3 regions of the Citrobacter sp. GW821-FHT07H02 genome follow, and region 1 is predicted to be linked to each of the others. Evidence: riboswitches for the same ligand, from Rfam matches in the RefSeq annotation. Region 1 holds a riboswitch; each other region holds the start of a gene.
What was found. Region 1 has a riboswitch for thiamine pyrophosphate ahead of thiM (hydroxyethylthiazole kinase). Riboswitches for the same ligand answer to the same signal wherever they lie in the genome.
Positions count from the first base shown of each region.

Region 2: it holds a riboswitch for thiamine pyrophosphate, as region 1 does, so the genes downstream of both, thiC (phosphomethylpyrimidine synthase ThiC) here and thiM (hydroxyethylthiazole kinase) in region 1, are expected to answer to the same signal.
Region 3: it holds a riboswitch for thiamine pyrophosphate, as region 1 does, so the genes downstream of both, thiB (thiamine ABC transporter substrate binding subunit) here and thiM (hydroxyethylthiazole kinase) in region 1, are expected to answer to the same signal.

Region 1 covers NZ_JBWKPZ010000020.1:6,011-16,645, forward strand. The annotation lists gene yegS (lipid kinase YegS) at 83-982, shown strand; gene fbaB (class I fructose-bisphosphate aldolase) at 1,031-2,083, opposite strand; gene AC07NP_RS17750 (nucleoside permease) at 2,336-3,613, shown strand; gene AC07NP_RS17755 (ADP-ribosylglycohydrolase family protein) at 3,610-4,614, shown strand; gene AC07NP_RS17760 (PfkB family carbohydrate kinase) at 4,611-5,576, shown strand; gene AC07NP_RS17765 (GntR family transcriptional regulator) at 5,550-6,296, opposite strand; gene thiD (bifunctional hydroxymethylpyrimidine kinase/phosphomethylpyrimidine kinase) at 6,341-7,141, opposite strand; gene thiM (hydroxyethylthiazole kinase) at 7,138-7,926, opposite strand; TPP riboswitch at 7,960-8,057, opposite strand; gene AC07NP_RS17780 (YadA C-terminal domain-containing protein) at 8,746-9,711, shown strand; gene AC07NP_RS17785 (hypothetical protein) at 9,777-10,031, shown strand; gene AC07NP_RS17790 (hypothetical protein) at 10,031-10,393, shown strand.
Region 2 covers NZ_JBWKPZ010000031.1:20,847-31,481, forward strand. The annotation lists gene thiH (2-iminoacetate synthase ThiH) at 1-705, opposite strand, end outside; gene thiG (thiazole synthase) at 702-1,472, opposite strand; gene thiS (sulfur carrier protein ThiS) at 1,474-1,674, opposite strand; gene thiF (thiazole biosynthesis adenylyltransferase ThiF) at 1,655-2,413, opposite strand; gene thiE (thiamine phosphate synthase) at 2,406-3,041, opposite strand; gene thiC (phosphomethylpyrimidine synthase ThiC) at 3,041-4,936, opposite strand; TPP riboswitch at 5,019-5,128, opposite strand; gene rsd (sigma D regulator) at 5,181-5,669, opposite strand; gene nudC (NAD(+) diphosphatase) at 5,767-6,540, shown strand; gene hemE (uroporphyrinogen decarboxylase) at 6,580-7,644, shown strand; gene nfi (deoxyribonuclease V) at 7,654-8,325, shown strand; gene AC07NP_RS21680 (YjaG family protein) at 8,368-8,958, shown strand; gene hupA (nucleoid-associated protein HU-alpha) at 9,145-9,417, shown strand; gene AC07NP_RS21690 (DUF1481 domain-containing protein) at 9,429-10,121, shown strand; gene zraP (zinc resistance sensor/chaperone ZraP) at 10,133-10,576, opposite strand.
Region 3 covers NZ_JBWKPZ010000004.1:99,191-109,825, reverse strand. The annotation lists gene leuB (3-isopropylmalate dehydrogenase) at 1-158, shown strand, start outside; gene leuC (3-isopropylmalate dehydratase large subunit) at 161-1,561, shown strand; gene leuD (3-isopropylmalate dehydratase small subunit) at 1,572-2,177, shown strand; gene AC07NP_RS07465 (sugar efflux transporter) at 2,278-3,456, opposite strand; gene sgrT (glucose uptake inhibitor SgrT) at 3,584-3,706, opposite strand; gene sgrR (HTH-type transcriptional regulator SgrR) at 3,800-5,455, shown strand; TPP riboswitch at 5,491-5,591, shown strand; gene thiB (thiamine ABC transporter substrate binding subunit) at 5,623-6,606, shown strand; gene thiP (thiamine/thiamine pyrophosphate ABC transporter permease ThiP) at 6,582-8,192, shown strand; gene thiQ (thiamine ABC transporter ATP-binding protein ThiQ) at 8,176-8,874, shown strand; gene AC07NP_RS07435 (DedA family protein) at 8,941-9,708, opposite strand; gene araC (arabinose operon transcriptional regulator AraC) at 9,828-10,635, opposite strand, start outside.

The sequences.
Region 1 (10,635 bases):
TCGGTATTTCATCCTGTTCTGAACCTCTCTTTCCCGTTCTGCTCTACACTTTCAACAGATTAATGAAAAAGGCAGATAACGGATGGCAAAATTCCCCGCCAGCTTACTGATCCTGAATGGTAAAAGTGCAGACAACCCACTTCTACGCGAAGCCATTGCGTTGCTGCGTAACGAAGGCGTAGAGATCCATGTCCGCATCACCTGGGAAAAGGGCGACGCGCAACGTTATGTCGAAGAGGCCCGCCAGTTAGGCGTTGAGACCGTTATCGCGGGGGGCGGTGACGGCACGATCAATGAAGTGTCTACCGCGCTCATCCAGTGTCAGGGGGCAAACGTCCCTGCCCTCGGGATTTTGCCGCTGGGCACCGCCAATGATTTCGCCACCAGCGTGGGAATTCCTGATGCGCTGGACAACGCCCTCAAGCTGGCCATCGCCGGTTCTGCGGTGGAAATCGATATCGCGCAGGTCAATGATAAAACCTATTTTATTAATATGGCGACCGGCGGGTTCGGTACGCGGATCACGACCGAAACGCCAGAAAAACTGAAAGCGGCGCTGGGCGGCGTGTCGTACCTTATTCATGGGTTGATGCGGATGGATACCCTTAAACCTGACCGTTGCGAAATCCGGGGCGAGAACTTTCAATGGCAAGGCGACGCGCTGGTTATTGGCATTGGAAATGGCCGTCAGGCTGGCGGCGGACAACAGCTCTGCCCGGATGCGCTCATTAATGATGGTCTTTTACAGCTGCGGATCTTCACGGGCGAAGAACTCCTCCCTGCGTTGCTATCGACACTGAAGCAACCCGAGGAAAACCCGAACATCATCGACGGCGCTTCATCGTGGTTTGATATTCAGGCACCGCACGAAATAACCTTTAACCTGGATGGCGAACCGCTCAGCGGTCAACAGTTTCACATTGAGATCCTGCCCGCCGCATTGCGCTGCCGCTTGCCGCCAGACTGTCCTTTGCTTCGCTGAAGTCATGGAGAACATTCCTCTCCCACAGCGAGAGAGGAATGAGTGATATCAGGCGATGGTCACTTTGCTGTCCAGATAGACATCCTGTACGGCATTGATCAATTTCACGCCGTCCGCCATCGATTTCTTAAAGGCTTTGCGCCCCAGAATCAGGCCCATGCCGCCTGCACGTTTGTTGATAACCGCAGTACGTACGGCGTCACTGAGATCGGTCTCTCCTCCTGCGGCACCACCGGAGTTAATCAGCCCCGCACGCCCCATGTAGCAGTTCGCCAGTTGGTAACGCACTAAATCGATGGGGTTATCGCTGGTCAGCTTGCTGTAGACACGATCGTCGGTATAGCCGAAGTTAACCGCTTTATAGCCGCCGTTGTTTTCCGCCATTTTCTGTTTGACGATGTCCGCGCCAATGGTGGCCGCCAGATGGTTGGCCTGCCCGGTCAGGTCGGCAGACACATGGTAATCCACGCCGTCTTTCTTGAAGGCTGAATTACGCAGATACGCCCAGAGCACGGTTACCATTCCCAGCTCATGCGCACGCTCAAAGGCAGCTGAAATCTCTTCAATCTGGCGACGCGACTCCTCCGAACCAAAATAGATGGTTGCGCCGACCGCCACCGCGCCCATATTGAATGCCTGCTCGACGCTGGCATACAACGTTTGATCAAAGGTATTGGGGTAACTCAGCGTCTCGTTGTGGTTGAGTTTCACGAGGAATGGTATGCGGTGCGCGTAGCGTCGAGAAACCGACGCCAGTACGCCGTAGGTGGAGGCCACACAGTTACAGCCCGCCTCAATCGCCAGTTCCACAATGTTCTTCGGATCAAAATAAAGTGGATTCGCCGCAAAGGACGCCCCGGCAGAGTGTTCTACCCCCTGATCGACAGGTAAAATAGAGAGATACCCGGTCCCTGCCAGACGCCCGGTGTTATACAGCGTCTGCATGTTACGCAGGACAGCGGGCGGGCGATTATTATCAACCATCACGCGGTCAACGTAGTCATGTCCGGGCAGATAAAGTTGATCAGAAGGAATGGTCATACAACGATGCTGTAAAAGGCTGTCGGCGTCTTTGCCAAGCAACTGCGCAATATCAGTCATAGCTATGCTCCCGTCATTCCGATTGCGTATCGGAGTGTGTATTATCCTGACCCGCCTTTTTGCGGGCAGCCATAAGCCTGGTATCAGGTGGGCATTTTTTCCAACTTTAAGACACTTTTCAGCGCTATCTGCTGGCACGATTCACGTACAAAAAAGTGTTACAGCGGTCAAATTTGCAGCTCAAAGGTATTTTAAAGGTATTATTTAATGGTAGTGTCTGAGCGTACCTTACCTGTCATGAAGGATTTAAAGATGAAAACTACAGTGAAGCTGTCGTTCATGATGTTTGTTGAATGGTTTATCTGGGGCGCCTGGTTCGTCCCTTTGTGGTTGTGGCTGAGTAAAAGCGGTTTTACTGCCGGTGAAATCGGCTGGTCTTACGCGTGTACCGCCATCGCCGCCATCCTTTCCCCTATCCTCGTCGGCTCGTTAACTGACCGCTTTTTCTCCGCGCAAAAAGTGTTAGCAGTACTGATGCTTGCAGGCGCCGTGTTGATGTATTTCGCCGCGCAGCAAACCACATTTTCCGGCTTCTTCCCGCTGCTGTTGGCCTACTCGCTCACCTATATGCCGACCATCGCGTTGACCAACAGCATTGCGTTTGCCAACGTAGGGGATGTTGAAAGCGACTTTCCGCGCATCCGCGTCATGGGGACGATCGGCTGGATAGCCTCCGGTCTGGCCTGCGGATTCTTACCGCAGATGCTGGGTTACAGCGATATCTCGCCGACCAATATTCCGCTGCTTATCACCGCGGGCAGCTCGGCATTGCTGGGCGTCTTTGCCCTCTTCCTGCCGGATACGCCGCCAAAAAGTACCGGCAAGCTGGATCTCAAAGTGATGCTGGGTCTGGACGCGTTGATCCTGCTGCGTGATAAAAACTTTCTGGTCTTCTTCTTCTGTTCATTCCTGTTTGCCATGCCGCTGGCGTTTTACTACATCTTCGCCAATGGCTATCTGACGGAAGTGGGCATGCAGAATGCGACCGGCTGGATGACGCTTGGGCAGTTCTCTGAAATCTTCTTTATGCTGGCATTGCCTTTCTTTACCAAACGCTTTGGTATTAAAAAGGTTCTATTGCTTGGTCTTATCACCGCTGCCATTCGCTACGGATTCTTTATTTACGGCGGCGCAGAGGAATACTTCACTTACGCCCTGCTGTTCCTCGGCATTCTGCTTCATGGGGTAAGTTACGACTTCTACTACGTAACGGCCTACATCTATGTCGACAAAAAAGCGCCCGTTCATATGCGTACGGCGGCTCAGGGTCTGATTACGCTCTGCTGCCAGGGGTTTGGCAGTCTGCTGGGCTACCGTCTCGGCGGCATGATGATGGAAAAGATGTTTGCGTATAAAGAACCGGTAAACGGCCTCACCTTCAACTGGGCGGGCATGTGGACATTTGGCGCGGTGATGATCGCGGTGATTGCCGTCCTGTTTATGATTTTCTTTCGCGAATCCGATAAGGAAATCACCGCGATTAACGTGGACGATCGCGATATTGCACTGACAAAAGGGGAAGTAAAATGAAAGCTGAACGTATTCTCGGCGCTCTTTACGGGCAAGCATTAGGAGATGCGATGGGAATGCCGTCTGAGCTATGGCCAAGAACGCGCGTAAAAGCACATTTTGGCTGGATTGACCGCTTCCTGCCAGGCCCGGAGGAGAACAACGCCGCCTGTTATTTTAATCGTGCGGAGTTTACGGACGATACCTCCATGGCGCTGTGTCTGGCGGATGCCTTGCTCGAATGTGACGGGAAAATTAATCCTGACCTGATCGGACGCAACATTCTGGCGTGGGCGGAACGCTTCGATGCTTTCAACAAAAACGTGCTGGGCCCAACATCCAAAATTGCGCTTAACGCCATTCGTAACGGTAAACCGGTGGCTGAGCTTGAGAACAACGGCGTCACTAACGGTGCTGCGATGCGCGTCTCACCATTAGGCTGCCTGTTGCCGACGCATTCTCTGGATACCTTTATCGATGAGGTGGCGTTGGCCTCCAGTCCAACGCATAAGTCCGATCTCGCGGTGGCCGGTGCCGTGGTGGTCGCGTGGGCGATATCTCGTGCGATTGATGGCGAGCCCTGGGAGAGAATTGTCGACTCACTGCCTGCCATCGCCCATCACGCCCAGCAAAAACGCATCACCACCTTTAGCGCTTCGCTCTCGGCCCGCCTGGAACTGGCGTTGAAGATCGTTCGTGAAGCCAACGGCGTTGAATCCGCCAGCGAACAGCTTTACCAGGTCGTCGGGGCGGGCACCAGTACCATTGAATCTGTTCCCTGCGCCATCGCGATGGTGGAGCTGGCGCAGACCGACCCGAATCGTTGCGCGATCCTCTGCGCCAATCTCGGCGGCGATACCGACACCATTGGCGCGATGGCGACCGCGATTTGCGGTGCATTAAACGGTATTGGGGCTATCTCCCCGGACCTGAAACAAGAACTGGATGCGGTTAATCAGCTGGATTTTGATCGCTACGCCACCGAACTGGTGCGTTTGCGTCAAATGCGGGAGGTATCATGAATGCCGCACACTTGCGAGATCTGTTGCCGACCCTGACCACCCGTCGCCCTGTCACCGTGGTGGGCGCGGCGGTGATTGACGTGATTGCCGATGCCTGGGCTCTGCCCTGGCGCGGCTGCGACATTGAGTTAAAACAACAGGGTGTGCATGTTGGCGGCTGCGCGCTGAATATCGCCGTGGCCTTAAAACGTCTGGGGATTGAAGCCAGCAATGCCCTGCCGCTGGGCCAGGGCGTATGGGCTGATATTATCCGTAACCGAATGGCAAAAGAGGGTTTACTGAGTCTTATCGACAACGCCGAAGGCGATAACGGCTGGTGTCTGGCCCTGGTGGAGCCTGATGGCGAGCGCACCTTTATGTCATTCAGCGGCGTAGAAAACCAGTGGAATAGCGACTGGCTGGCGCAGTTGTCCGTCCCCCGCCAGAGTTTGCTCTACCTTTCCGGCTATCAGCTCGCCGCCCCTTGCGGTGAACGGCTGGTATGCTGGCTGGAAAGTCTGGACGACGTGACGCCTTTTATCGATTTTGGCCCACGCATCGGCGATATTCCTGACGCATTAATGTCACGGATTATGGCGCTGCGTCCGCTGGTGTCTCTCAACCGCCAGGAGGCGGAAATCGCCGCCGAACGTTTTGAACTCAGCACCGAAATGACCGCCTTTGGCGCAGCATGGCTGGCGCGATTTTCAGCGCCGGTGGTCGTGCGCCACGATAAAGACGGCGCATGGTACTTCAGTCAGCACGCTGCGGGCTGCGTCCCGGCGTTTCCTGTCGAGGTCGTAGACACGATCGGCGCAGGCGACAGCCATGCCGGAGGTGTGCTGGCCGGACTGTCATCCGGCTGGTCACTGGCAGATGCCGTGCTGCTCGGCAACGCAGTGGCATCCTGGGTGGTTGGGCATCGCGGGGGAGATTGCGCGCCCCTGCGCGAAGAGCTACTCCTCGCACACAAAAACGTATAGATCGCTGCGGCAGTAGCTGATGCTGTACTCAATGGGCCGCTGTTGTTGATCAAGCGCCACTTGCTTTATCACCAGCACCGGCACTTTGCTGTCCATCTGAATATGTGACTGAAACTCAGCATCCGGCATACGTGCGCTAACGCGAGAACGCGTACGCTGGGGAAAAATGTGCTGGCTGCGGAAATAGTCATACAGTGAGACGCCAATGGCATCCACGTCATGAATAAGATGCACCGGCACCCATGATTCTTCGATGGAAACCGCATCTTCATCCACATAGCGAATGCGTTTTAGCAGGAAGACATCACTTCCACTCGCAATCGCCAGTTGTTGTGCCACCTCGTCCGGGCAGGTGACAACGCGTTTATTGACCCACAGCGTATCGGGCTTTTTACCGCGTAAGACCACCTGCTGAGAAAAACCACGCGCCTCTTTAAGGGAATACTCAAAGATATTGTTGATTTGCGTCCCGTATCCGCGCGCGCGAGTCACCACCCCTTCTTCTTCCAGCGCTTGCATCGCTTTACGAACGGTAATTCGCGAAACGCCAGTCAACTGGCTAAGATCACGCTCACCAGGCAAAATATTGCCATGCTCAAGAATTCCGCTACGCACAGCATTCTTGACCGTTTCTGCAAACTTCATGTAGAGCGGCGTATTATCCGCCGCTGAAATTCGTTCGTTCAGTTGCGCAATCAGCCGGGTATGCGATTGTTCCATTTATCTTTTTCCTGGCAGACGAGTCTGTTGCCAGTATACTACCATTACCACCATGCGTGGAAATGATGTACCGGCCCAATCCCCTCGCCCACTTCCAGCGTATCTGCCTGAGCCAGCGCCGCAGAAAGCCAGATTTTTGCCTCCTGCACCGTTTCTGCCCAATTTTGGTGGCGAGGACGAAGCGCCGCCAGCGCCGCCGACAGCGTACAGCCCGTGCCATGGGTGTTTTTGGTGTTCACTCTGGGGGCGGTAAAACGCACCTCGCCTTCGCGCGTAAACAGCCAGTCCGGGCTTTGAGCATCGTCCAGATGTCCTCCTTTCATGAGCACCGCGCCGCAGCCCATCGCCAGCAGCGCGCGACCTTGCTCCAGCATTTCCCGCTCGCTACGCGCATGTTCAGCGTTAAGCAACGCCGCGGCTTCAGGTAAATTTGGCGTAATAATGGATACCTGCGGCAACAAGCGGGTTCGCAGCGTCTCAACGGCGGAAGGCGAAAGCAACGGATCGCCGCTTTTTGCCAGCATGACGGTATCCAGCACCACATTTTTCACCTGATGGCGCTGTAAACGTTCGGCCACCGCCTCAACGATATCGGTTTCCGCCAGCATACCGATCTTGGAGGTATCAATTCGCACATCGTTGAACACAGAATCAAGCTGCGCCGCGACAAAATCAGGTTCAATTCGGTAGACCGACTGAACGCCGCGCGTATTTTGCGCGACCAGCGCGGTAATGACGGAGCAACCATACGCACCGAGGGCCGAGAATGTTTTCAGATCGGCCTGAATTCCCGCACCGCCGCTGGGGTCCGTGCCAGCAATGGTTAAAGCATTTATCCGTTTCATGCGTATTCCTCCGCGTTCAGGTTATAGAGAGCATCAAGAAAAGCAGGAATAAAACTGCCGGGTCCCTGACTGCGATCGGTTGCTATTTGCCCCGCTTGCTTCATCCAGCTACAGGCGGAGGCGACATTGTCCAGCGTATTCCCCGGCAACGCGCAGATTGCCGCCACCACCGCGGATAAAGCACACCCCGTACCCACGACACGCGTCATCAAAGGTGAGCCACCGGTGACACAGACGGTGCGTTGACCATCGGTCACGTAATCCACCTCTCCCGTCACCACCACGACACTTCCGTACTGACGCGCCAGGGCAAGCGCAGCAGGTAACGCCGAGGCGGCTGTATCGGTAGTATCCACTCCGCGTCCGCCCGCAGACATTCCGGCAAGCGCAAGAATTTCAGACGCATTCCCGCGAATAGCGGCAGGTTGCTGCGCCAACAACGTCAGGCAGAAGTGACGACGGAAATCGAGTCCGCCCACGGCGACGGGGTCAAGCGTCCAGGGGGTATTGGCAATGCGCGCCTGCTCCACCGCCGTGCGCATGGCTTCAGCGCGTGCCTGTGTCAGTGTTCCGACATTAATCAGAAGCGCACTCGCGATGGCGGCAAACTGGCCGGCCTCTTCAGGTTCAATCACCATGGCAGGTGAAGCGCCTAACGCCAGCAATGTGTTCGCTGTAAACGTTTGTACGACATCATTCGTCATACAGTGTGTGAGAGGAGAAAGTGTTCGAAATTGGTGCAAGGTACGAGCCGCCAGAGCGCGGCTGTGCAGGTCAGGCTGCATGTTCAGCTCCTGCCCGCGTGAAGAAGATGAGACACGAGCAGTGTCAGACTTCCCTACGCTGGCATTATCCAGATCAGGTGGTACGGGTATTTCTCAGCCTTCATTTAAGAAGGGCACCCCGAGTCGTTAGTAGTACAAATCGCTTGATTATTAACAGAGTAAGGAAAGCAGTTGGCGATTGCAAGCCCTCGCTGGCAGGCTGATATCCAGCCCTGTTTCAGGGTCAGCAAGAAAGCGAAAACGATAAATGACGCCAGTACATATCACGCCCATTTTTACCGTCAATATTTCATCCGGATAACACCGTGTTGCATTCGTTAAAGCGTAAAGATGACGTTATTGAGCATGCTAGCCGTGATTAATGCTATGCATATTTTTTACATATCAATATCACTTACTCTACTTTAAGCCATCTAATAGAACCATCCTATCTAAAATATTAACACTACGTATCATCAATAAAATTCAAAATAGTGAACCAGAAAAAACAAAATAAAGTATCAGAAATAAATAATAACCCAGGTTACAAACAGTTCATTCTTAGATTAAATATAATTCAACAGCCCTTCCATTTATTCTCTAATCTTCTATTGATCTGGATAACAGCAGATTTTCACCCCCCAAAACTTTAGCTATTCGTGCCATGCGTGATCTACATCAAAGTTTAACCTATCACGTTGCTGGATAGTTTATTCGCGTTACTAAAAAAGGAAATTAGTCACCACTCGGTAAGATATTGTCTGGAAGAGACAAAGGCCGTCTCAACGCTTAAAAATAACAGTAATAACACTTATGTTAATTTCTTGTGGAAATGTTTAAATGAAATTTGTTAAATCTGCAGTTTCTGTCGTTGTTTTTAGCGCCATCGCCATTTCTTCTGCTCATGCTGCCAGCGTTGGTTATATCGGTACGATAGATGGTACAAATACCTTTATCGCTGTTAAAGGGGTTGATGAGTCTGTTAAAACATACGACCTGGATCAGATTCAAAATAATACCAATCGCATTACGTCTGTTGATGCTGATTTAAATAGCACGAAAGATGCAGTCATTGTCGTAAACAAAAAAGTGGATGATGTTCAAACGCAAGCCGATTTACATACTGGCCAAATTGCCTCGAATAATCATCAAATTGGTATTTTATTCAACACCAAAGCGGATCAGAGCACTGTTGATAGTGAAGCGGCGAACCGTTTAAGTGGGGATAAGAATTTGCAAACGCAAATCACCACTAACAAAGCCGACCAGCAGCAAGTGAATCATGCGTTATTGAATCAAAATATCCACGAAGACAACCGCATTAAAGCCCTTGAAGACGCCCCTAAACCAAAAGATGGCAAAGATGGGCGCGATGGAGTCACCACCACGGTGACAAAAGTCGATACCGCGACGCAATCGAAAGTTGCCAGTAATAGCCAGGCTATTACCGCTACCGCTAGACAATCGGCAAATGTCGCGCAAGACCTTCAGGATGCGAAGCAGTTTTTCACTCAACAGCAAGCCAGCAGCAATGCGCAGTTCAATTCGTTAAAAGATGAAGTCGATAGTAATAAAAAAGAGGCTCGCAGCGGCGCTGCTTCAGCAATTGCGATTGCTTCAATGCCGCAGGTTCAGGCAAGCCAGGCCATGATGGTTTCTGCTGGCGTGGGTTCTTTTAAAAATGAGCAAGCGTTAAGTGTTGGTGCATCTTTCCACGCAGGCAGTAACACCATTATCAAAGCAGGAATTAGCGATTCAACCAATAATGATTTTGCGATGGGTGCAGGCGTGGGTATCGGTTTCTAATAACGGCACTCCCCTTTATATAACAGGGGATGAGATGAAGACATATTTCAAATAAATAAAGGTATATGATGAAAGCTATTCTTATTCTGGCCACCGCGTGCGCTATTCTGAGTGGCTGCTCGACCTCCGCTTCTCGTATGGCGGCATGCGAGTCTCAGGGCGTCAGTCGCGATGCTTGCTATATCGCAGATCAAAACCGCCAATCGGCAATTAACGCCGCAGCGGAGAAACAAGCATTAGAAAATGCCAACGCGCTGTACAGTAATAAAACCGAACAGACTCACCACCATCACAAAAACGCCAACAGCGAGGGTTATTAATGAAAACGCTAATTGTATCTCTGGTTCTGGCTACACTGGCCACCTCTCCGGCTTTTGCTATCAGCCATTCTTATCGCGATAACCTGGAGAAATCTGGCTGTACGCAAGTCGAGGATGCTGCCGGTACGTGTGGTCATCACCAGGCTGTTTCTGATAGCCAAACAATCATCAAGCACTATGACGGCTTAAAAATCATCTGGAAAATTAACGAGAGCGTCACGGTCGATGGTAAACCGGCGGTGGTGATTGAATCCGGTGGATACGGTGCCACATGGCAACAAGGGATCTATAAAATCATCACTTATAAAAACCATAAAATTGCCGTAATGAAGAATGACCAATTTGCTGGATATGCGAAGTAAGTAATAATCGCTTAAGGATGAGCGATAATAAAATATAATTATTAATCCCTTCTTTCAACATGGATATAGAGCGACGTTGTCTGCATCATGCAATGCAAACCGAAAATTGACCTGGATGATTCTTAAAACCACTGTTCGCAAAAGGGACTACGGGTTAGTGATACCGTTTATTGGCGCTTTCGTTTACACTTTTTACGAAATAATAGGTGTGATTACAAAAAAGTGCTTGTCACACATACCAC
Region 2 (10,635 bases), on a different contig from region 1:
ATCTACCCGCCAACTGTCAGACAGACCAATCAGCGAACCCAGCCCGATTTTATCGATCCCCGCACGACCCAGTCTGTCTGGCGTTTCCAGTCGCCAGAAGAAGTCCTGCTTTTTCCCTTTCAGATGGTGCTGTGCGTACATCGCCTGATGGTAGGTTTCCTGATAGACCATTACGCCATCCAGCCCCAGGGTTTTGAGCTCGGCGTACTCTGCCTCTGACAGCGGTTGTACTTCCATCTGTAAAGAGGAGAACTGGTGGCGGATGGCAGGCAGATGGCGGCGAAAGTAGTCCATGCCTACTTTTGCCTGATGCTCCCCGGTCACCAGCAGCAGGTGCTCAAATCCCAGGGCACGAATGGCTTCACATTCACGGGAAATCTCTTTGTCATCCAGCGTTTTGCGCTTGATGCGGTTGCTCATTGAAAAGCCGCAATAGGTGCAGTCATTGGCGCAAAGGTTGGAAAGATAGAGCGGAACGTAAAAACTGACCGTATTACCAAACCGCTGGCGGGTAAGGCGTTGCGCCTTTTGTGCCAGCGGTTCGAGGTACGCACTTGCCGCAGGAGAGAGCAGCGCCATCATGTCATCGCGACCCAACTGCGTTGCATTCAGCGCCCGTTCGACGTCTGCAGCCGTTTTGCTGTTGATGCGCAGACGGATATCGTCCCAGTCCAACTCGCGCCAGCGGTCGGTGAACGTTTTCATGCCAATGTCTCCAGGAATCCGGTTAACGGGCTGGTGGGTTGAGCATGTGCGCTACGTCTTCCCGGTACGGCCTGTCGCGCCAGAATGCCCGCTTCCACAGCCAAACGGAAGGCCTTCGCCATCATCACCGGATCGTCCGCCACCGCAATCGCCGTATTGACCAGCACGGCGTCGGCGCCCATTTCCAGGGCCTGTGTGGCGTGGCTGGGGACACCGATCCCTGCGTCGACGACGACCGGGACGGTTGACTGCTGGATAATAATCTCCAGCATGGCGCGGGTTTCCAGCCCCTGATTTGAACCAATCGGCGCGCCGAGCGGCATCACGGCGGCGCAGCCGACCTCTTCAAGACGTTTGCACAGCACCGGGTCGGCACCGCAGTAGGGCAACACTACAAAGCCTTGCTTGACCAGCGCCTCGGCGGCTTTCAGTGTTTCTATCGGATCCGGCAGCAACCAGCGCGCGTCGGGGTGAATTTCCAGTTTTAGCCAGTGGGTGCCCAGTGCTTCCCGCGCTAATTGCGCGGCAAAAATGGCCTCCTCCGCCGTTTTAGCACCGGAGGTATTGGGCAACAGCGTGACGCCCGCTTCCAATAACGGCGCCAGAATAGCGTCGTTGTGCTGACGCAAGTCAACGCGCTTCATCGCCAGCGTCACAAGCTCGCTGCCGGAGGCGCGAATCGCCTCTGCCATTAAGGATGAAGAGGCGAATTTCCCTGTCCCCGTGAACAGGTGTGAGTCGAACGTTTTGTCTGCAATACGTAACATATCAGCCCCCGGCAATAACCTGAAAAAGCAGGATCTGATCACCGTCCTGCACAATGTGATGTTCCCACTGTTCGCGCGGCAGGATCTGTTGATTGAGCGCCAGCGCGGCACCAGGCTTGAGTTGGTCGAGCTGATTCAGCAGGTCGGTAACAGACACTCCCACTGCGCACTGCATCGACTCATCATTGAACTGAATCTGCATGTTGCCCTCCACATACCGGGCAGTCGCTGGCGCGTTGTAACGCCAGGCTGCGCCACTGGCTGGTTTTGGCGTCAAACAGACGCAGTTTGCCCGTGGGCGTTTCCATGCCGTTCAGGAGTTTAATGGCCTCCAGCGCCTGCAATGTGCCCATCACGCCGACCACTGGCCCCACGATGCCGGCGGTACGGCAGTTGCGTTCCGGCTCTTCGTCGTCCGGCCACAGGCAGCGATAACAGCCCTGCTCCCAGGGAGGCGTCAGAACCATTAATTGACCGCCAAAGCCAACGGCGCTGGCGGTAATCAGTGGCGTATTGAGCGCGACGCAGGCGGCGTTGATCGCCTGGCGGGTGGCCATGTTGTCGGTACAATCCAGTACCACATCAGCATTTGCGACCGCGTGTCGAAGCGCATCGCCGGAGAGACGTTGCTGTAACGCCACCAGTTCAATATCCGGGTTGAGACGCGCCAGTCTCTGCTTCGTGACGTGCGATTTCGGGCGGGCGATATCATCGGTAGTGAAGAGAATTTGCCGTTGCAGGTTACTCAGATGTACATCGTCATCGTCAGCCAGAACCAACGTGCCGATGCCCGCGCCCGCAAGATAGAGCGCGGCGGGCGAGCCTAATCCGCCTAAACCGATGACCAGCACGTGGCTTGCGAGCAGCTTTTGCTGCCCTTCAATCGCGATATCGCCAAGCAAGATCTGGCGGCTGTAGCGCATAAAGTCACGATCATTCATCGCCAGCTCCTGCTACCGAAAGCAACTGCGCGGTGGCGGCACGCCAGTCTGTTGCCTGCGTAATCGCGCTGACGACGGCAATACTGCCGACCCCGGTAGCCAGTACCGTAGGCGCGCGCTCAAGGCTAATCCCGCCGATGGCGACGGCAGGATAATCAGCCAGACGTTCAATATGGCGTGCCAGCTGTTCCAGCCCTTGCGGGGCGGAGGGCATCTGTTTGGTTTGTGTTGGGAAGACATGCCCCAGCGCGATATACGAAGGACGCGCGGCCAGCGCCACGTCAATTTCCATATCATCATGGGTCGAGACGCCAAGGCGCAGCCCTGCCGCCTGAATCGCCTTCAGATCGGTGGTTTCGAGATCTTCCTGACCCAGATGGACACCGTACGCGTTGTGCTTGATCGCCAGTCGCCAGTAGTCGTTGATGAACAACCGGGCGTCAAAACGACGCCCCAGCGTAATCGCGGCGATAACGTCCGCTTCCACGTCTTCATCGCGCTTATCTTTAATCCGCAGTTGGATCGTGCGCACGCCCGCCTCCAGCAGGCGTTCAATCCAGAGTACGCTGTCTACCACCGGATAAAGTCCGAGACGGAAAGGGACGGTGGGGAAATCAGGCTGGTACATCAGGCTTCCTCCCGCTTCAGATAGATTTCACCGCCTTTGGCACGGAAGTTCTCCGACATGTCTGCCATGCCCACTTCAATGGTTTGTGCGGCGGCGTAGTCACGAACTTCCTGGCTGATTTTCATCGAGCAGAACTTCGGCCCACACATGGAGCAGAAGTGGGCGACTTTGCCGGATTCCTGCGGCAGCGTTTCATCGTGGTACGCACGGGCGGTGAACGGGTCGAGGGCCAGATTAAACTGGTCTTCCCAACGGAATTCGAAGCGCGCTTTCGACATGGCGTTATCGCGAATTTGCGCGCCCGGGTGGCCCTTCGCCAGGTCGGCGGCGTGCGCGGCGATCTTGTAGGTGATCAGCCCCTGTTTCACATCTTCTTTGTTTGGCAGGCCGAGGTGCTCTTTCGGGGTGACGTAGCAGAGCATCGCGCAGCCAAACCAGCCAATCATCGCCGCGCCAATCCCGGAAGTGAAATGGTCATAACCCGGTGCAATATCGGTGGTCAATGGGCCTAAGGTGTAGAACGGCGCTTCATGACAGTGCTCCAGTTCTTCGGTCATGTTGCGACGGATCATCTGCATCGGGACATGTCCCGGACCTTCAATCATTACCTGTACGTCATATTCCCAGGCGATTTTGGTCAGTTCGCCGAGCGTATGCAGTTCGGCAAACTGTGCTTCGTCGTTGGCGTCACGAACGGAGCCAGGACGCAGGCCATCACCGAGAGAGAGTGCAACGTCGTAGGCGGCGCAGATTTCGCAAATCTCACGGAAGTGCTCGTAGAGGAAGTTTTCCTGATGATGGGAGAGGCACCATTTCGCCATAATTGAACCGCCGCGCGAGACAATCCCGGTCAGCCGTTTAGCGGTCATCGGCACGTAGCGCAGCAGCACACCTGCGTGGATGGTGAAGTAATCCACCCCCTGTTCCGCCTGCTCCAGCAGCGTATCGCGGAAGGCTTCCCAGGTCAGATCTTCGGCGATCCCATTGACCTTCTCCAGCGCCTGGTAGATCGGCACTGTACCGATCGGCACCGGGCTGTTACGCAGGATCCACTCGCGGGTTTCGTGGATATAGCGGCCTGTTGAAAGGTCCATCACCGTATCTGCCCCCCAGCGTGTGGACCAGACCAGTTTTTCGACCTCTTCTTCGATGGAAGAGGTCACCGCAGAATTGCCGATATTGGCGTTTACTTTGACCAGGAAGTTGCGGCCAATAATCATTGGCTCAGATTCCGGATGGTTAATGTTCGCAGGAATAATCGCGCGTCCGGCGGCCACTTCATCACGGACAAACTCCGGGGTGATGTTTTCCGGCAGGCGTGCGCCAAAGCCTTCGCCTGGATGCTGGTGGCGTAACACTTCGCTGCGAATACGCTCGCGCCCCATATTTTCACGGATAGCGATGAACTCCATCTCCGGCGTGACGATACCCTGGCGCGCATAATGCAATTGCGTGACGCATTTCCCGGCTTTGGCACGTTTCGGCGTTAACAGGCCCGTGAAACGGAGTTCGTCCAGACCGTCATCGGCCAGGCGCTCTTTGGTATAGGCAGAGCTGCGGTCGGTCAGTGCTTCACTATCGGTGCGGGCGTCAATCCACGGTTGACGCAGTTTTGCCAGACCCTGTTCAACATTAATCGCGATATCAGGATCGCCGTACGGACCCGAGGTGTCATACACCGGAATGGCTTCGTTTTCTTCGTATTGTGGATGGTCTTTTGTGCCGCCGGTTAACGTCGGACTAAGCTGGATTTCCCGCATTGGGATGCGGATATCCGCCTGCGAGCCGGTGATATAGATCCGTCTGGAGTTAGGAAAGGCGGTGCCTTCCAGCGTATTGATGAAGTGTTGTGCTTGTTCGCGTTGCTGGCGACGGGTTAATTTTGTTGCAGACATAGCTCATTCCAAAAAAGTAAGGACGTGGCTTGTCAGACGACGGATGAAGCAAGAGAGACGATCGCCGCAATGGCGATGCAATAGCAGATTGACTCTTGTTCCCTTCGCAGGTTTTAACCTGATCAGGTTCCGCGGATCCCGAATTAACGGTCTCAGCCCGTGCTTTCACACTGGGCACTCCGACAAGAAATAACCCCCAGTAAAGGGGGCGACAAAGGTAAGTTACGCGTTAATAGCGTCGAACTCAAGCAGGACGTTTTGCCCTGGCACTGTCGTGCATCGCGTCAAAGACCAGCATGATCAGCTTGTCTTCAAGGATAAATCGGGATTCCAGCGCTTCGCCGATATCTGATAAAACCTTTTGAAATTCAAGATAGTTATCATGATCGATGGCCATTTCCAGGCTGGAGTCGTAGTAATCCATAATGCGTTGCGTATTGGCTTCCAGCAGCGGCCAAATTTTCGTTGCGTTTAAAAGCTGCCCGTTACCTTCCAATTTATGGAGAATACGTTCATAAATACTGAAGTGTCCGGCGGAAAGGTAATCGACCAGACTTTGACAAAAATCATCCAGCGCTTTTTCGTTTAAGCGCATGTACGATTCTTTGCCAGGCTTAATGCCAACCAAATTGTAGTAAGCCACGAGCAGATGCTTACGTACATGTAGCCAGCGATCAACCAGTTTATTACTTCCTCTGACGTGCTCTGTCAGGTTATCCAGCTGGTTTAACATGATTGACTCCGCAAGTTTAGATTCAAAAAACTGCTCACTCAAAAATGTAAAAATAATGTAAACAACATGCCTGTGAAGCAAAGGTAGCGCAAGAGATATGGATCGTATAATTGAAAAATTAGACAGCGGCTGGTGGATTGTCAGCCATGAGCAAAAAATATGGCTACCTCGCGGAGAGCTGCCGCATGGCGAAGCGGCAAGTTTTGATCTGACGGGGCAGCGCGCACTCCAGATTGGGGAGTGGGAAGGCGAACCCATCTGGTTGGTACAGCAGCATCGCCGCCATGATATGGGGTCCGTACGACAGGTTATCGATCAGGATGTCGGTCTGTTTCAACTGGCGGGGCGCGGCGTGCAACTGGCGGAGTTTTACCGTTCACATAAATTCTGTGGCTACTGCGGGCACACAATGTACCCGAGTAAAACCGAATGGGCCATGTTGTGCAGTCATTGCCGCGAACGCTATTACCCTCAGATAGCGCCTTGCATTATTGTGGCGATTCGCCGTGAAGACACCCTTTTGCTCGCCCAACATACCCGCCATCGCAATGGCGTGCATACGGTGCTGGCCGGATTTGTTGAAGTGGGGGAAACCCTGGAACAAGCGGTGGCGCGTGAAGTCATGGAAGAAAGCCGTATTAAAGTGAAGAACCTGCGCTATGTCACGTCGCAGCCGTGGCCATTCCCGATGTCGCTCATGACTGCGTTTATGGCAGAGTACGACAGCGGGGAGATTGTTATCGATCCGAAGGAGTTACTGGACGCGGGTTGGTATCGTTATGACGATCTTCCGCTACTGCCGCCGCCGGGCACTGTCGCTCGTCGGTTGATCGAAGATACGGTGGCAATGTGTCGGGCAGAGTACGAGTGACATGATACACTGGACGCATAACGCTAAAGGAATGTAAAAATGACCGAACTGAAAAACGATCGTTACCTGCGTGCGCTGCTGCGCCAGCCCGTTGATGTCACCCCTGTATGGATGATGCGCCAGGCAGGCCGTTATCTCCCGGAGTATAAAGCCACCCGCGCACAAGCGGGCGATTTTATGTCACTGTGCAAAAATGCCGAGCTGGCGTGCGAAGTCACGCTCCAGCCGCTGCGCCGTTACCCGCTTGATGCGGCGATCCTCTTTTCGGACATCCTGACCATTCCGGATGCGATGGGCCTGGGGCTTTACTTTGAAGCCGGAGAAGGCCCGCGCTTTACCGCGCCGGTGACCTGCAAAGCCGACGTCGAAAAACTGCCAATCCCTGATCCCGAGGATGAACTGGGCTACGTGATGAATGCAGTACGCACTATTCGTCGCGAACTGAAAGGCGAAGTCCCGTTGATTGGTTTTTCCGGCAGTCCATGGACGCTGGCAACGTACATGGTGGAAGGCGGTAGCAGCAAAGCCTTTACCGTCATTAAAAAGATGATGTATGCAGACCCGCAGGCGCTCCATTTACTGCTCGATAAACTGGCGAAAAGCGTCACGTTGTATCTCAATGCGCAGATCAAAGCGGGCGCGCAGTCGGTGATGATTTTCGATACCTGGGGCGGCGTGCTGACCGGGCGCGATTATCAGCAGTTCTCGCTCTATTACATGCATAAAATCGTCGATGGTCTCCTGCGTGAGAATGAAGGGCGTCGTGTGCCGGTCACGCTGTTTACCAAAGGCGGCGGCCAATGGCTGGAAGCGATGGCGGAAACGGGCTGTGATGCGCTGGGACTCGACTGGACCACAGACATTGCCGATGCGCGTCGTCGCGTAGGACATAAAGTGGCGCTGCAGGGGAATATGGATCCTTCCATGCTGTATGCACCAGCGGCGCGTATTGAAGAAGAGGTCGCGACGATTCTGGCGGGATTCGGCCAGGGTGAAGGCCACGTCTTCAACCTTGGGCACGGCATTCACCAGGATGTGCCGCCAGAACATGCTGGAACCTTTGTGGAGGCAGTACACCGGATTTCAGCGCAGTATCACCAGTAAGGGATCGGCATGGATCTCGCGTCGCTACGCGCTCAACAGCTTGAACTGGCTGCATCGGTTTCCCGCGAGGATCGTCTGGATAACGATCCTCCGGATCTGATCGCAGGCGCTGATGTTGGGTTTGAGCAGGGCGGTGAAGTGACGCGAGCCGCAATGGTACTGTTGAAGTATCCTTCGCTTGAGCTGGTGGAGTACAAGGTGGCGCGCATCGCCACCACCATGCCGTATATTCCTGGCTTTCTCTCCTTTCGTGAATATCCCGCGCTGCTGGCCGCGTGGGAGCAACTCTCGCATAAGCCTGATTTAGTGTTTGTCGATGGCCACGGTATTTCTCATCCGCGTCGCCTCGGTGTTGCCAGCCATTTTGGGCTGCTGGTGGATGTGCCGACCATCGGCGTGGCGAAAAAACGGCTGTGCGGCAAATTTGACCCTCTCTCTGCCGAACCCGGCGCGCTGGCGCCGTTAATGGATAAGGGCGAGCAGCTGGCATGGGTCTGGCGTAGCAAAGCGCGCTGCAATCCACTGTTTGTTTCGACCGGGCACCGGGTTGGGCTGGACAGCGCCCTTGCGTGGGTACAACGCTGTATGAAAGGGTATCGCTTACCCGAGCCTACGCGCTGGGCTGACGCGGTGGCGTCGGACCGTCCGGCATTTGCGCGTTGGCAAGAAATTCAGCCTTGATTCAGGTACACTTCCGCTAATTATCGTTTTCGAGATCTCATCATGTTACAAAACCCGATTCATCTGCGCCTTGAGAAGCTGGAAAGCTGGCAGCATGTCACTTTTATGGCCTGTTTGTGCGAACGCATGTACCCCAACTACGCCATGTTCTGTCAGCAAACTGAATTTGGCGATGGGCAGATTTACCGCCGAATTCTGGATTTGATTTGGGAAGTGCTGACGGTCAAAGATGCGAAAATCAATTTCGACAGCCAGCTGGAAAAGTTTGAAGAGGCCATTCCGTCGGCAGATGATTACGATTTGTACGGCGTTTATCCCGCGATTGATGCCTGTGTGGCATTAAGCGAATTGATGCACTCGCGTCTGAGTGGTGAAACGCTGGAGCATGCGATTGAAGTCAGTAAGACGTCTATTACCACCGTTGCGATGCTGGAAATGACGCAAGCTGGTCGTGAAATGACCGATGAAGAGCTCAAAGAGAACCCTGCGGTTGAGCAAGAATGGGACATTCAGTGGGAAATATTCCGACTTTTGGCCGATTGCGAAGAACGCGATATTGAGCTGATAAAAGGGTTACGCGCAGACCTGCGCGAGTCCGGCGAGAGTAATATCGGTATAATTTTTCCGCAATGAGACCAGAAAACGTGATTTAACGCCTGATTTGTCATGCCTGAAGGCTTCCCTTCCGCCCCCCGTCTGGTCTACATTTGGGGGGCGAAAAAAAGTGGCTATCGGTGCGTGTATGCAGGAGAGTGCTTTTCTGGCATTTTCGTCGCACTCGATGCTTAGCAAGCGATAAACACATTGTAAGGATAACTTATGAACAAGACTCAACTGATTGATGTAATTGCAGACAAAGCAGAACTGTCCAAAACCCAGGCTAAAGCTGCTCTGGAATCCACTCTGGCTGCTATTACTGAGTCTCTGAAAGAAGGCGATGCTGTACAACTGGTTGGTTTCGGTACCTTCAAAGTGAACCACCGCGCTGAGCGCACTGGCCGCAACCCGCAGACCGGTAAAGAAATCAAAATCGCCGCAGCTAACGTGCCGGCATTTGTTTCTGGCAAAGCACTGAAAGACGCAGTTAAGTAATTCGCGTGGCAGTGAACAGTTTTAGCGAAGGGGCGGGTTCGCCCCTTTTGTCTGTCTGGCGTCGTACGCTGACGTTGGCAGGCGCGCTATTGCTGACCGCGTGCAGTCAGCACTCTTCGCTTCCCCCCTTTACGGCCAGCGGTTACGCGGACGATCAGGGGGCGGTGCGTGTCTGGCGTAAAGATTCCGGCGGTGATGTTCATCTGCTTTCCGTCTTTAGCCCATGGCGCAGCGGCGAGACGACCACGGCTGAATATCGCTGGCAAGGTGATACGCTTTCTCTGATTGAATTCAACGTTTACGGTAAACCGGCAGAGCATATTCGCGCCCGATTCGACGATCGTGGTGAACTGAGCTTTATGCAGCGTGAGGTTGGCGGGCAGAAACAGCAGCTTTCCAGCGATCAAATTGCGCTATACCGCTATCGCGCCGATCAAATCCGCCAGACCAGCGACGCGTTGCGTCAGGGGCGGGTGGTTTTACGCCAGGGACGCTGGCACGCCAATCAAACCATCACCACCTGCGAAGGCGAAACGCTGAAGCCCGATTTAGACGCGTGGGCAATCAGCCATATTGAGCGCCGCCAGAGTCGCTCGTCGGTTGAGGTGAGCGTGGCATGGCTGGAGGCGCCTGAAGGATCTCAGTTGCTACTGGTGGCGAATGAAGACTTCTGTCGCTGGCAGCCGCAAGAGAAAAGTTTCTGATTCAACGGGGTTTACCAGTGGCCCATCCCCATATGGCCGCCACCCCGATGATACCCGCCGCCACCGCAACCCATTCCTGTACCACGCGGCACGCCTGCTTCCACCATCGCAATATCGCGTTTCACCTGTTGATCATTCAGCGACTGACGCAAAGAGGCCATCTCTTTCGCCACGGCGCTAATTTTCGCGCTATCCGGTGAACTGGCGGTTAATAACGCATTGTACTCATACTGTTTGGACGTTAATTGCTGACGTAACGAACGGGTCTGCGAGTCGTAATCATCATCGATTTTCTGGGCGGCGGCTTGCTGTTCCGTTGTGAGCGCACTGACATTTTGTTGCCTCATCCCACTGTTGTCATTTCCCCAGTGATTTCGGGCGATGGCTGGGCTGGAACCCAGAACCATCAGGGATAGTGCGATCAGCGCCAGACCCGCCGTGTTATTCCGTTTCATATTTTGTCCTCTTGTTGGTTATCTTCCTTCCCTTTTGCATCTTCCATGCCAGGTGTTCC
Region 3 (10,635 bases), on a different contig from region 1:
GCCTGGAGGCAAACGACGCCGCAACCGCGATAGAAAGCGCCATTAATCGCGCGTTAGAAGAAGGTATCCGCACCGGTGATTTAGCCCGTGGCGCTGCCGCAGTCAGTACCGATGAGATGGGCGATATCATCGCCCGCTACGTCGCAGAAGGGGTGTAATCATGGCTAAAACATTGTATGAAAAATTGTTCGATGCGCACGTCGTCTATGAGGCGCCGAACGAAACCCCGCTGTTATATATCGACCGTCATCTGGTGCATGAAGTGACCTCTCCGCAGGCATTTGATGGTCTGCGCGCGCATGGCCGTCCGGTTCGCCAGCCGGGTAAAACCTTCGCGACGATGGATCACAACGTCTCCACGCAAACCAAAGACATCAACGCATCCGGCGAGATGGCCCGCATTCAGATGCAGGAGTTGATTAAAAACTGCAACGCGTTCGGCGTCGAGCTGTACGACCTGAATCACCCGTATCAGGGCATCGTCCACGTGATGGGCCCTGAACAGGGTATCACCTTACCGGGCATGACCATTGTCTGCGGCGACTCCCACACGGCGACCCACGGCGCATTTGGCGCACTGGCGTTCGGAATCGGAACCTCTGAAGTTGAGCACGTTCTGGCGACGCAGACCCTGAAACAGGGCCGCGCTAAAACCATGAAAATCGAAGTTAATGGCACTGCGGCGCCGGGGATTACGGCAAAAGATATCGTGCTGGCGATCATTGGGAAAACCGGCAGCGCTGGCGGTACCGGACATGTGGTTGAATTTTGCGGTGACGCGATCCAGGCCCTGAGCATGGAAGGCCGTATGACGCTGTGCAACATGGCCATCGAAATGGGCGCGAAAGCCGGTCTGGTCGCGCCGGATGACACCACCTTCAACTATGTACAGGGTCGTCTGCACGCGCCGAAGGGGAAAGATTTTACCGATGCCGTAGCATACTGGAAAACCCTGAAGACCGACGATGGCGCCAAATTTGATACCGTCGTTACCCTGCAGGCGGAAGAGATCGCGCCGCAGGTCACCTGGGGCACCAACCCAGGCCAGGTCATCTCCGTGACGGAGAATATTCCCGATCCCGCATCATTTGCCGACCCGGTCGAACGCGCCTCCGCCGAAAAAGCGCTGGCCTATATGGGACTGAAACCCGGTATTCCGTTAACGGAAGTGGCTATTGATAAAGTATTTATCGGCTCCTGCACCAACTCGCGTATTGAAGATTTGCGTGCGGCGGCAGAAATCGCCAAAGGCCGCAAAGTGGCTCCGGGTGTACAGGCGCTGGTCGTGCCAGGCTCTGGCCCGGTGAAAGCCCAGGCGGAAGCGGAAGGTCTGGACAAGATCTTCATTGAAGCCGGTTTTGAGTGGCGTTTACCCGGTTGTTCCATGTGTCTGGCAATGAACAACGATCGCCTGAATCCGGGTGAACGTTGCGCTTCCACCAGCAACCGTAACTTTGAAGGTCGTCAGGGACGCGGTGGACGCACACACTTAGTCAGCCCGGCCATGGCCGCCGCCGCCGCCGTTACCGGTTATTTTGCCGACATTCGCAGCATCAAATAAGGAAACCACCATGGCAGAGAAATTTATCCAACATACAGGCCTGGTTGTCCCGCTGGATGCCGCCAACGTCGACACCGACGCCATTATTCCTAAGCAGTTTTTGCAGAAAGTCACCCGTACCGGCTTTGGCGCACACCTGTTTAACGACTGGCGATTCCTGGATGAACAGGGCCAGCAGCCCAACCCGGAGTTCGTACTGAACTTCCCGCAATATAAAGGGGCCTCCATTCTTCTGGCGCGGGAAAACTTTGGCTGCGGTTCTTCACGCGAGCACGCGCCATGGGCGCTGACGGATTACGGGTTCAAAGTGGTCATCGCCCCCAGCTTCGCGGATATTTTCTACGGCAACAGCTTCAACAATCAGTTGTTGCCAGTAAAGTTAAGCGATGCGGAAGTGGATGAACTGTTTACCCTGGTGCAGGCGAATCCGGGCATCACATTCGACGTGGACCTGGAGGCTCAGGTGGTAAAAGCGGGAGATAAATCCTACCCCTTTGCGCTCGACGCATTTCGCCGCCACTGCATGATGAACGGTCTGGACAGCATCGGGCTGACACTGCAACACGAAGATGCCATTACGGCATATGAAGAGAAGCAACCGGTGTTTATGCGCTAACCCCAGGTGCCGCCTGGGAGAATTGCCCGGCGGCACTTCGTTTGCACGGGCCTACAAAGTCCGTGTAGGCCGGGTAAGGCGAAGCCGCCACCCGGCAAAATTAAACATCTTTTACTCGTCCGGTCATCGCCAGCGTCACCACAGAGATCGCCGCAATCACCCAATAGACGGCAAAATGCCCGTAACTTTGCGCTACCGCGCCCTGGATAACTCCGGCCAGGATCACTCCCGTTGAAATACTGTTGGTGAACAACGTTGTTGCCGACCCCGCCCGCCCCGGCATCAGATCCTGAAACCACAACATCCCGATACCCGCGATAATGCCAATAAACACCGCATTAAACAGTTGCAACACCAGCAACGCCGCATGGCTGTGAAAAAAGATAAGTCCAAGATAGAAAAGGACGCCTGCCGCGACCGCCGTGATCATCATGCGCCGCTTTCCGAAGCGCTTCACATAATAGCCCGCGAGGATCATCGCCGGAATTTCCAGCCCTGCTGCCGTCCCCATCAGGATCCCCGCCAGTTTATCCGGCAGCCCAAGATCGCTGCTAATCCAGAGCGGCATATCAATGATGTACATGGTGTTGCAGGTCCACATTAAGGTGGAGGCAATAAACAACATCCGCACATTTTTATCCTGCCAGCCGCCGGTCGGCGTTTCAGGCGCATCAACGGGTTGCTCAACGCGCGCCACCGAAGGCAGTATCAACGCAATCAGCACGAGGCTGATAGCAAAGATCCCGGCCGCAATAGCAAACATCGTGGTGAAGCCATAATTCAGCGCCAGCATAAACGCCAGCGGCGGGCCAATCACCCACGCCAGCGAGAGCTGGGCACGCATCACCGAGCTGAACATCACCACTTCCCGCGCCGAACTGTCTGCATACTCCCGCGCCAGCGCAAACAGCTGCGGCATGGCGCTATTCGCCAGCGATGCCAGCAGTACGCCACAGGTAATCAACGTGAGGTAATGGCGATTAAACGCAAACAACAGCGCGTTACCGATGGCCATCAGACAGCAAAACATGATCAGTCGACGGCGGTCGCCCCGGCTATCCGAACGTTTTGCCAGCCCCAGACTCACCGCGATCCCGGCAATGGCGTTTACCGTATAAAACAGCCCGACCCAAAACGGTTGCGCCCCCACTTCACGGCTCAAAAACAGGCTCAACGTCGGTGCCTGAAGCGCGCCTGCCACGCCCATCATAAAAGCCACCAGCATGAACGCCGCGTAAACGCCGTTAAGACGCCGCCCCATCGTCATAATCCAGAGCATACAGTTCCTTAATTGTGCTGCTGAAACGAAAAAAGCCAGCAGGTATTATCTGCTGGCGGGTGATTTTAGGCCAGAGCCTACACCAATACTCAGTCACACATGATGTCTGCAATTTGGACCTCAGAGGTCAGGCTGTCACCTCCCATTGCATCAGTTCTTCGAGCACCTTTAAGCGCTGCGGCGCGCTCAGGCAAGCCAACCAGGACAACCCTTCTGTCGCGGTAAAGTAGTGCAGAAAAAACGGACGCATAGTCGACCTCTCCATATTGCTTCATCGGAATCCATTATTGGCCTAATATGGGGATTATAAAATTGCTGAGTTTTTCGCAGGAGTTCCTCTTTTATGTCTTCAGGTCGTCTGCAACAACAGTTCATCCGTCTGTGGCAATGCTGTGATGGAAAAACGCAAGACACCACGCTGAATGAGCTGGCGGAACTGTTAAGTTGCTCCCGCCGCCATATGCGTACGCTGCTGAACACCATGCAGGCGCGCGGCTGGCTGACCTGGGAAGCCGAAGTCGGACGCGGTAAACGCTCACGCCTGACCTTCCTCTACACCGGACTTGCGCTACAGCAACAGCGGGCGGAGGACCTGCTGGAGCAGGACCGCATAGACCAGCTGGTGCAATTAGTCGGTGACAAAACGGCCGTACGGCAAATGCTGGTTTCACATCTGGGGCGCAGCTTCCGTCAGGGCCGACATATCCTGCGTGTGCTTTACTATCGACCGATGCACAACCTGCTGCCGGGCAGCGCATTACGCCGTTCTGAAACCCACATCGCCCGGCAAATCTTCAGCGCGCTAACCCGCGTAAATGAGGAAAATGGGGAACTGGAAGCCGATATTGCCCATCACTGGCAGCAAATTTCTCCTTTGCAATGGCGATTCTTTCTGCGACCGGGGATTCACTTTCACCACGGGCGAGAGCTGGAAATGGAAGATGTGGTGGCGTCTCTCACGCGCATCAACGCCCTTCCGCTCTACTCGCACATCACGCAGATTGTCTCTCCGACAACCTGGACGCTGGATGTCCATCTCTCACAACCCGATCGCTGGCTTCCGTGGTTGTTAGGCCAGGTTCCGGCGATGATCCTGCCGCGAGAATGGGAAACCCTGAACAATTTCTCCAGCCATCCAATAGGTACTGGCCCTTATGCCGTGATGCGCAATACGCGTAATCAGCTGAAGATCCACGCCTTTGACGATTACTTTGGCTATCGGGCACTCATTGATGAAGTGAATGTTTGGGTGTTGCCGGACATTAGCGAAGAACCGACGTGCGGCCTGATGCTCGAAGGCACTGTAGAAAGTGAAAAGGCCATTGAGAGTCGTCTTGAGGAAGGCTGTTACTATTTACTCTTTGATGCGCGAACCCATCGCGGTGCCAATCAGCACGTCAGAGAGTGGGTAAGCCACGTGCTTTCCCCTACCCATTTGCTTTACCACGCCGATGAGCAGTACCAGCGCCTGTGGTTCCCCGCCTATGGATTACTGCCCCGCTGGCACCATGCCCGGCCGGGGCGCGGTGAAAAACCTGCGGGTCTGGAAACCCTGACGCTGACGTACTATCGCGAACACATTGAACATCGGGTTATCGCCCAGATCATGAGCGACCTGCTGGCAGAACATCAGGTTCACCTGAATATTCAGGAGATCGACTACGATCAGTGGCACGCAGGCGAGATCGAAAGCGACATCTGGCTAAATAGCGCCAACTTTACGTTGCCGCTCGATTTCTCACTATTCGCTCACTTATGCGAAGTGCCTTTGCTACAAAACTGTATCCCACGAGACTGGAAGGAAGATGCCGCGCAATGGCACGCAGGCGAGATGAATCTGGCCGCGTGGTGCCAACAGTTGCTCGCCAGCAAAGCGATTGTGCCGCTCATTCACCACTGGCTGATCATTCAGGGACAGCGCAGTATGCGCGGCTTGCGGATGAATACGCTCGGCTGGTTCGACTTTAAATCGGCGTGGTTTGCCCCACCGGATCCTTAACCCTTTTGATCTCTTCACGTAATCATTACAATGTGCCGTTCTCAACGGGGTGCTGCGCCATGTGCGCGGGCTGAGAAAATACCCGTCGAACCTGATCCGGATAACGCCGGCGAAGGGATTTGAGGCTAATGCTCAAGTCCTTTGCCACTCTTTTACTGAGGTGCAAAGTGTTAAAAAAATGTCTTCCCTTACTGGTGCTGTGTGCTGCACCGGCCTTCGCTAAACCGGTCCTGACCGTGTACACCTACGACTCTTTCGCCGCCGACTGGGGACCCGGTCCCACCATCAAGAAAGCTTTCGAAGCCGACTGCCAGTGCGAACTGAAAATGGTGGCGCTGGAAGATGGCGTCTCGTTGCTTAATCGCCTGCGTATGGAAGGGAAGAACAGCAAAGCGGATGTGGTGCTTGGGCTGGACAACAACCTGCTCGAGGCCGCCACGCAAACCAACCTGTTTGCGAAAAGCGGCATTGCGCCTGATGCCGTCAACGTACCTGGCGGTTGGCAGAACGAGACCTTTGTCCCCTTCGACTACGGATACTTCGCGTTTGTTTATGATAAAAACAAGCTGAAAAACCCGCCTAAAAGCCTGAAGGAGCTCGTTGAAAGCGACCAGAAATGGCGCGTGATTTATCAGGATCCGCGTACCAGCACGCCGGGTCTTGGACTGATGTTGTGGATGCAGAAAGTCTATGGCGATAAGGCCCCCGAAGCCTGGCAGAAACTGGCGGCCAAAACGGTCACCGTCACCAAAGGCTGGAGCGAAGCCTATGGCCTGTTCCTGAAAGGGGAAAGCGATCTGGTGCTGAGCTACACCACCTCTCCGGCGTATCACATTATCGAAGAGAAAAAAGACCATTACGCTGCGGCAAACTTCAGCGAAGGCCACTATCTGCAGGTAGAAGTCGCCGCCCGTACCGCCGCCAGCAAACAGCCGGAACTGGCAGAGAAATTCCTCAAATTTATGGTTTCTCCGGCATTCCAGAACGCCATCCCCACCGGCAACTGGATGTACCCTGTCACCAACGTCACTCTACCCGCCGGGTTTGATCAGTTGACCAAACCGGCCACTACGCTGGAGTTCACTCCTGCTGAAGTGGCATCTCAACGTCAGGCATGGATCAGCGAATGGCAACGCGCCGTCAGCCGTTAATTCCCGGCTGGCTGATACCCGGACTTTCTGCCGCCACGCTGATAGTGGCGGTTGCTCTGGCCGCATTTCTGGCGCTCTGGCTTAACGCGCCGCAGGGAGAATGGCTCTCGCTTTGGCAGGACAGCTACCTGTGGCACGTGGTGCGTTTTTCGTTCTGGCAGGCGTTTCTCTCAGCGCTGTTATCGGTGGTCCCGGCGATTTTCCTTGCCAGGGCGCTTTACCGACGCCGTTTCCCCGGTCGTCTGGCGTTATTACGCTTGTGCGCCATGACCCTGATTCTGCCGGTACTGGTCGCCGTTTTCGGTATTCTCAGCGTCTACGGTCGCCAGGGCTGGCTCGCCACACTCTGGCAAGCGCTGGGGCTGGAGTGGCGTTTCTCGCCTTACGGGTTGCAGGGCATTCTGCTGGCGCACGTCTTTTTTAATCTGCCGATGGCCAGCCGCTTGCTACTCCAGGCGCTGGAAAACATCCCCGGCGAACAGCGACAGCTCGCGGCGCAGTTAGGCATGCGCGGCTGGAATTTTTTCCGCTTTGTGGAGTGGCCGTGGTTACGTCGGCAGATCCCTCCGGTGGCGGCGCTCATTTTTATGCTCTGCTTCGCCAGTTTTGCGACCGTACTTTCACTCGGCGGCGGCCCTCAGGCCACCACCATCGAGCTGGCGATTTATCAGGCTCTCAGTTACGACTTCGATCCTGCGCGGGCGGCAATACTGGCGTTGATCCAGATGACATGCTGCCTGGCGCTGGTGCTGCTCAGCCAGCGTTTAAGCAAGGCCATTGCGCCGGGAACGACGCTGGTGCAAGGCTGGCGCGATCCGGACGATCGCCTGCATAGCCGCCTGACCGACGCAGCGCTGATTATTCTGGCACTGTTGCTACTGCTGCCTCCGCTATTGGCGGTCATTGTTGACGGTTTCAACCGCCATTTGCTGGATGTCCTCGCACAACCTGTGCTCTGGCAGGCCCTGTGGACATCACTGCGGATCGCACTGGCCGCCGGTTTGCTGTGCGTGGTTCTGACCATGATGCTGTTGTGGAGTAGCCGAGAACTGCGGGCACGGCAACAGGTGCTGGCAGGTCAAACGCTGGAATTGAGCGGCATGTTGATTCTTGCCATGCCCGGTATTGTCCTGGCAACAGGCTTTTTTCTGCTGCTGAACAACAGTATCGGTTTGCCGGAATCCGCAGACGGAATTGTGATTTTCACCAATGCGTTAATGGCGATTCCTTACGCACTGAAAGTGCTGGAGAACCCTATGCGAGACGTGACGGCACGTTACAGTATGCTGTGCCAGTCGCTGGGGATCGAGGGATGGTCACGCCTGAACGTGGTGGAACTGCGCGCACTGAAACGGCCGCTGGCGCAGGCGCTGGCGTTTGCCTGCGTACTTTCGATTGGCGATTTTGGCGTCGTCGCCCTGTTTGGCAACGATGATTTCCGCACACTGCCATTTTATCTGTACCAGCAGATTGGCTCTTACCGCAGTCAGGACGGTGCGGTAACGGCATTATTGCTGCTGATACTCTGCTTTATGCTCTTTACCGTGATTGAAAAACTACCGGGGCGACATGCTAACTCTGACTGATATCACCTGGCTTTATCACCATTTGCCGATGCGTTTTACGCTTTCTGTGGAACGCGGCGAACAGGTGGCGGTGCTGGGGCCAAGCGGTGCCGGGAAAAGCACCTTGTTGAATCTCGTTGCGGGATTCCTCGCACCCGCCAGCGGTACTCTGCTGATTGAAAGCGAGGATCACACCACCACGCCCCCGGCCCGTCGCCCGGTCTCGATGCTGTTTCAGGAAAACAACCTGTTCAGCCATCTGACGGTGCAACAAAACATCGGTCTTGGGCTTGATCCGGGACTGAAGCTCAATGCGCTCCAGCGGGAGAAAATTCAGCATATTGCCCGCCAGATGGGCATCGATAACCTGATGGCGCGTTTACCGGGCGAGCTTTCCGGCGGTCAGCGCCAACGTGCGGCGCTGGCGCGCTGCCTGGTCCGCGAACAGCCGGTGCTGCTGCTCGACGAACCGTTTTCCGCACTCGACCCCGCCCTGCGCCAGGAAATGCTGACGTTGGTCAGCGACGTGTGCCGCGAACGGCAATTGACCTTGCTGATGGTGTCTCACAGCATAGAGGACGCGGCGCGTATTGCGACACGTTCCGTCGTGGTGGCTGACGGGCGCATTGCGTGGCAGGGAACCACGGATGAACTGTTAAGCGGTCATTCCAGCGCGTCGGCGCTATTGGGGATTAAAGCATAAATAGCATTGCCGGATGGCGGCGTGTAGGCCGGATAAGGTGAAACCGCCATCCGGCATAAACCGAACTCAGTAACCCACGACTTTTCGCAGAATATCAAGATAGACCGGCATCAGCGGGTGGCGTAGCAACGCCACCAGCGCCATCACGCCGATAGCGAGGAGCGCCGGGGTCAGCCACAACAAGCGGCCACGCGGCAAATAGGAGGTCAGACGATCGGGGGCAGCCTTACCGAAACGCCACAACCGCCAGCACAGCCAGCCCGCGACCCACAGCAGCAGCGCCGTGGCCAGTAACAGCCATTTAAAACCGCCGCTCTGCATGCCCTCGGGAATATCGATCGCCGCACCGGCCAGGATCCCCGGCAAAAAATAGAAAGGCGGCCACAGCACGCAGCCAATGATATTGGGTATGACGAACTTCGCGATCGGCAGATCCAGCATTCCTGCTACCATCGGCACCAGCGGGCGGGTGGGTCCCACAAAACGCCCCACCAGAATGGTGAACATGCTGTGCTGATGCAGCGCATGCTCGGTTTTATCCAGTAGCGCTTTGTTCTTTTTCATGAATGACCAGCGGTGCAACGGTTTTTTAAAGCGCCACCCCAGCCAGAAAGAGATCCAGTCGCCCAGTAAACATCCCACAATGCCCGCCAGCCAGGCATGCCAGAAATTCACTTCTCCGCTCCCAATGAGCGCCCCCAGCCCCGCCATCAGTACCGTGCCAGGTAAGAGCAGACCGACCAATGCCAGCGATTCCAGAAATGCCACCAGCATGACCGCAATTAACGAATAGAGGGTGGATTGGAGAATAAAGTGTTCCAGCAATGCTTGCATAGTATGCCCGTCAGTTTTACGAAGCTGGGATTCTGCAAACCCTCTCTCACTTCGTCAAGCCATCATTTATCTGAATAGTTTACGGGTTATGACACTTTTGCAGACACATCATTCACTTTTTATTCACATCCGGCACGGAATTCGCTTGGGCTGGCCCCGGTACATTTCTTGAAGACGCGGGAGAAATAGAGCTGATCGTCAAACCCCACATTACGCCCAACGGTGGCAATCGGCATTCGTGTTGTACTGAGCAACAGTTTCGCCTGACTGATACGCTGATCTTCACGCCAGCTCAACACACTGATGCCAAGTTGCTGACGGAACAGGTGTGACAAACGGGAAGGCGACAGGCAAACATGCTGCGCCACGCTGGCAATATCGAAATGGCTGTCCGCCAGGTGATCGCTGATGTACTGGCAGGCGTCTCGCACACGGTTATCCATCGGCGGGTGTAGCGATTCGTTGATCGCTTCCATGCGGCGCAACAGCAGTTGCTCCAGCAGGTTTATCGCCAGTAGCTCAGAGTAGCGCCCTTCTCCCTGCCCGGCGTTAATAATCTGACCGAACATGTCATTGAAATGGGGCTGATGGGCCTCATCCGGACGATAAAATCCCGTCTGAGCAAAAATTGTCGGCCAGGCCAGCCATTCTTGCCAGTAGGCTCGCGGGCGAAAGTAGACCCATTGGTGATACCACTCGCTGGCGTCGGGATGGCGTCCATAATGGTGAACTTCGCCTGGCGGAAACAGTAAAATATCCCCCGGGCGGCAGATAAACTGTTTCCCGTGGTTATTGATAACCCCTTCGCCGCGAACGGTCAGATTAAGAATGTAACCCTTCATCCCCAACGGCCTGTCGATAAAAAAATCCAGGTATCCGTTGGCTTCAATAGGGGTTAACCCCGCCACCAGATGTGCGTTAAACGAG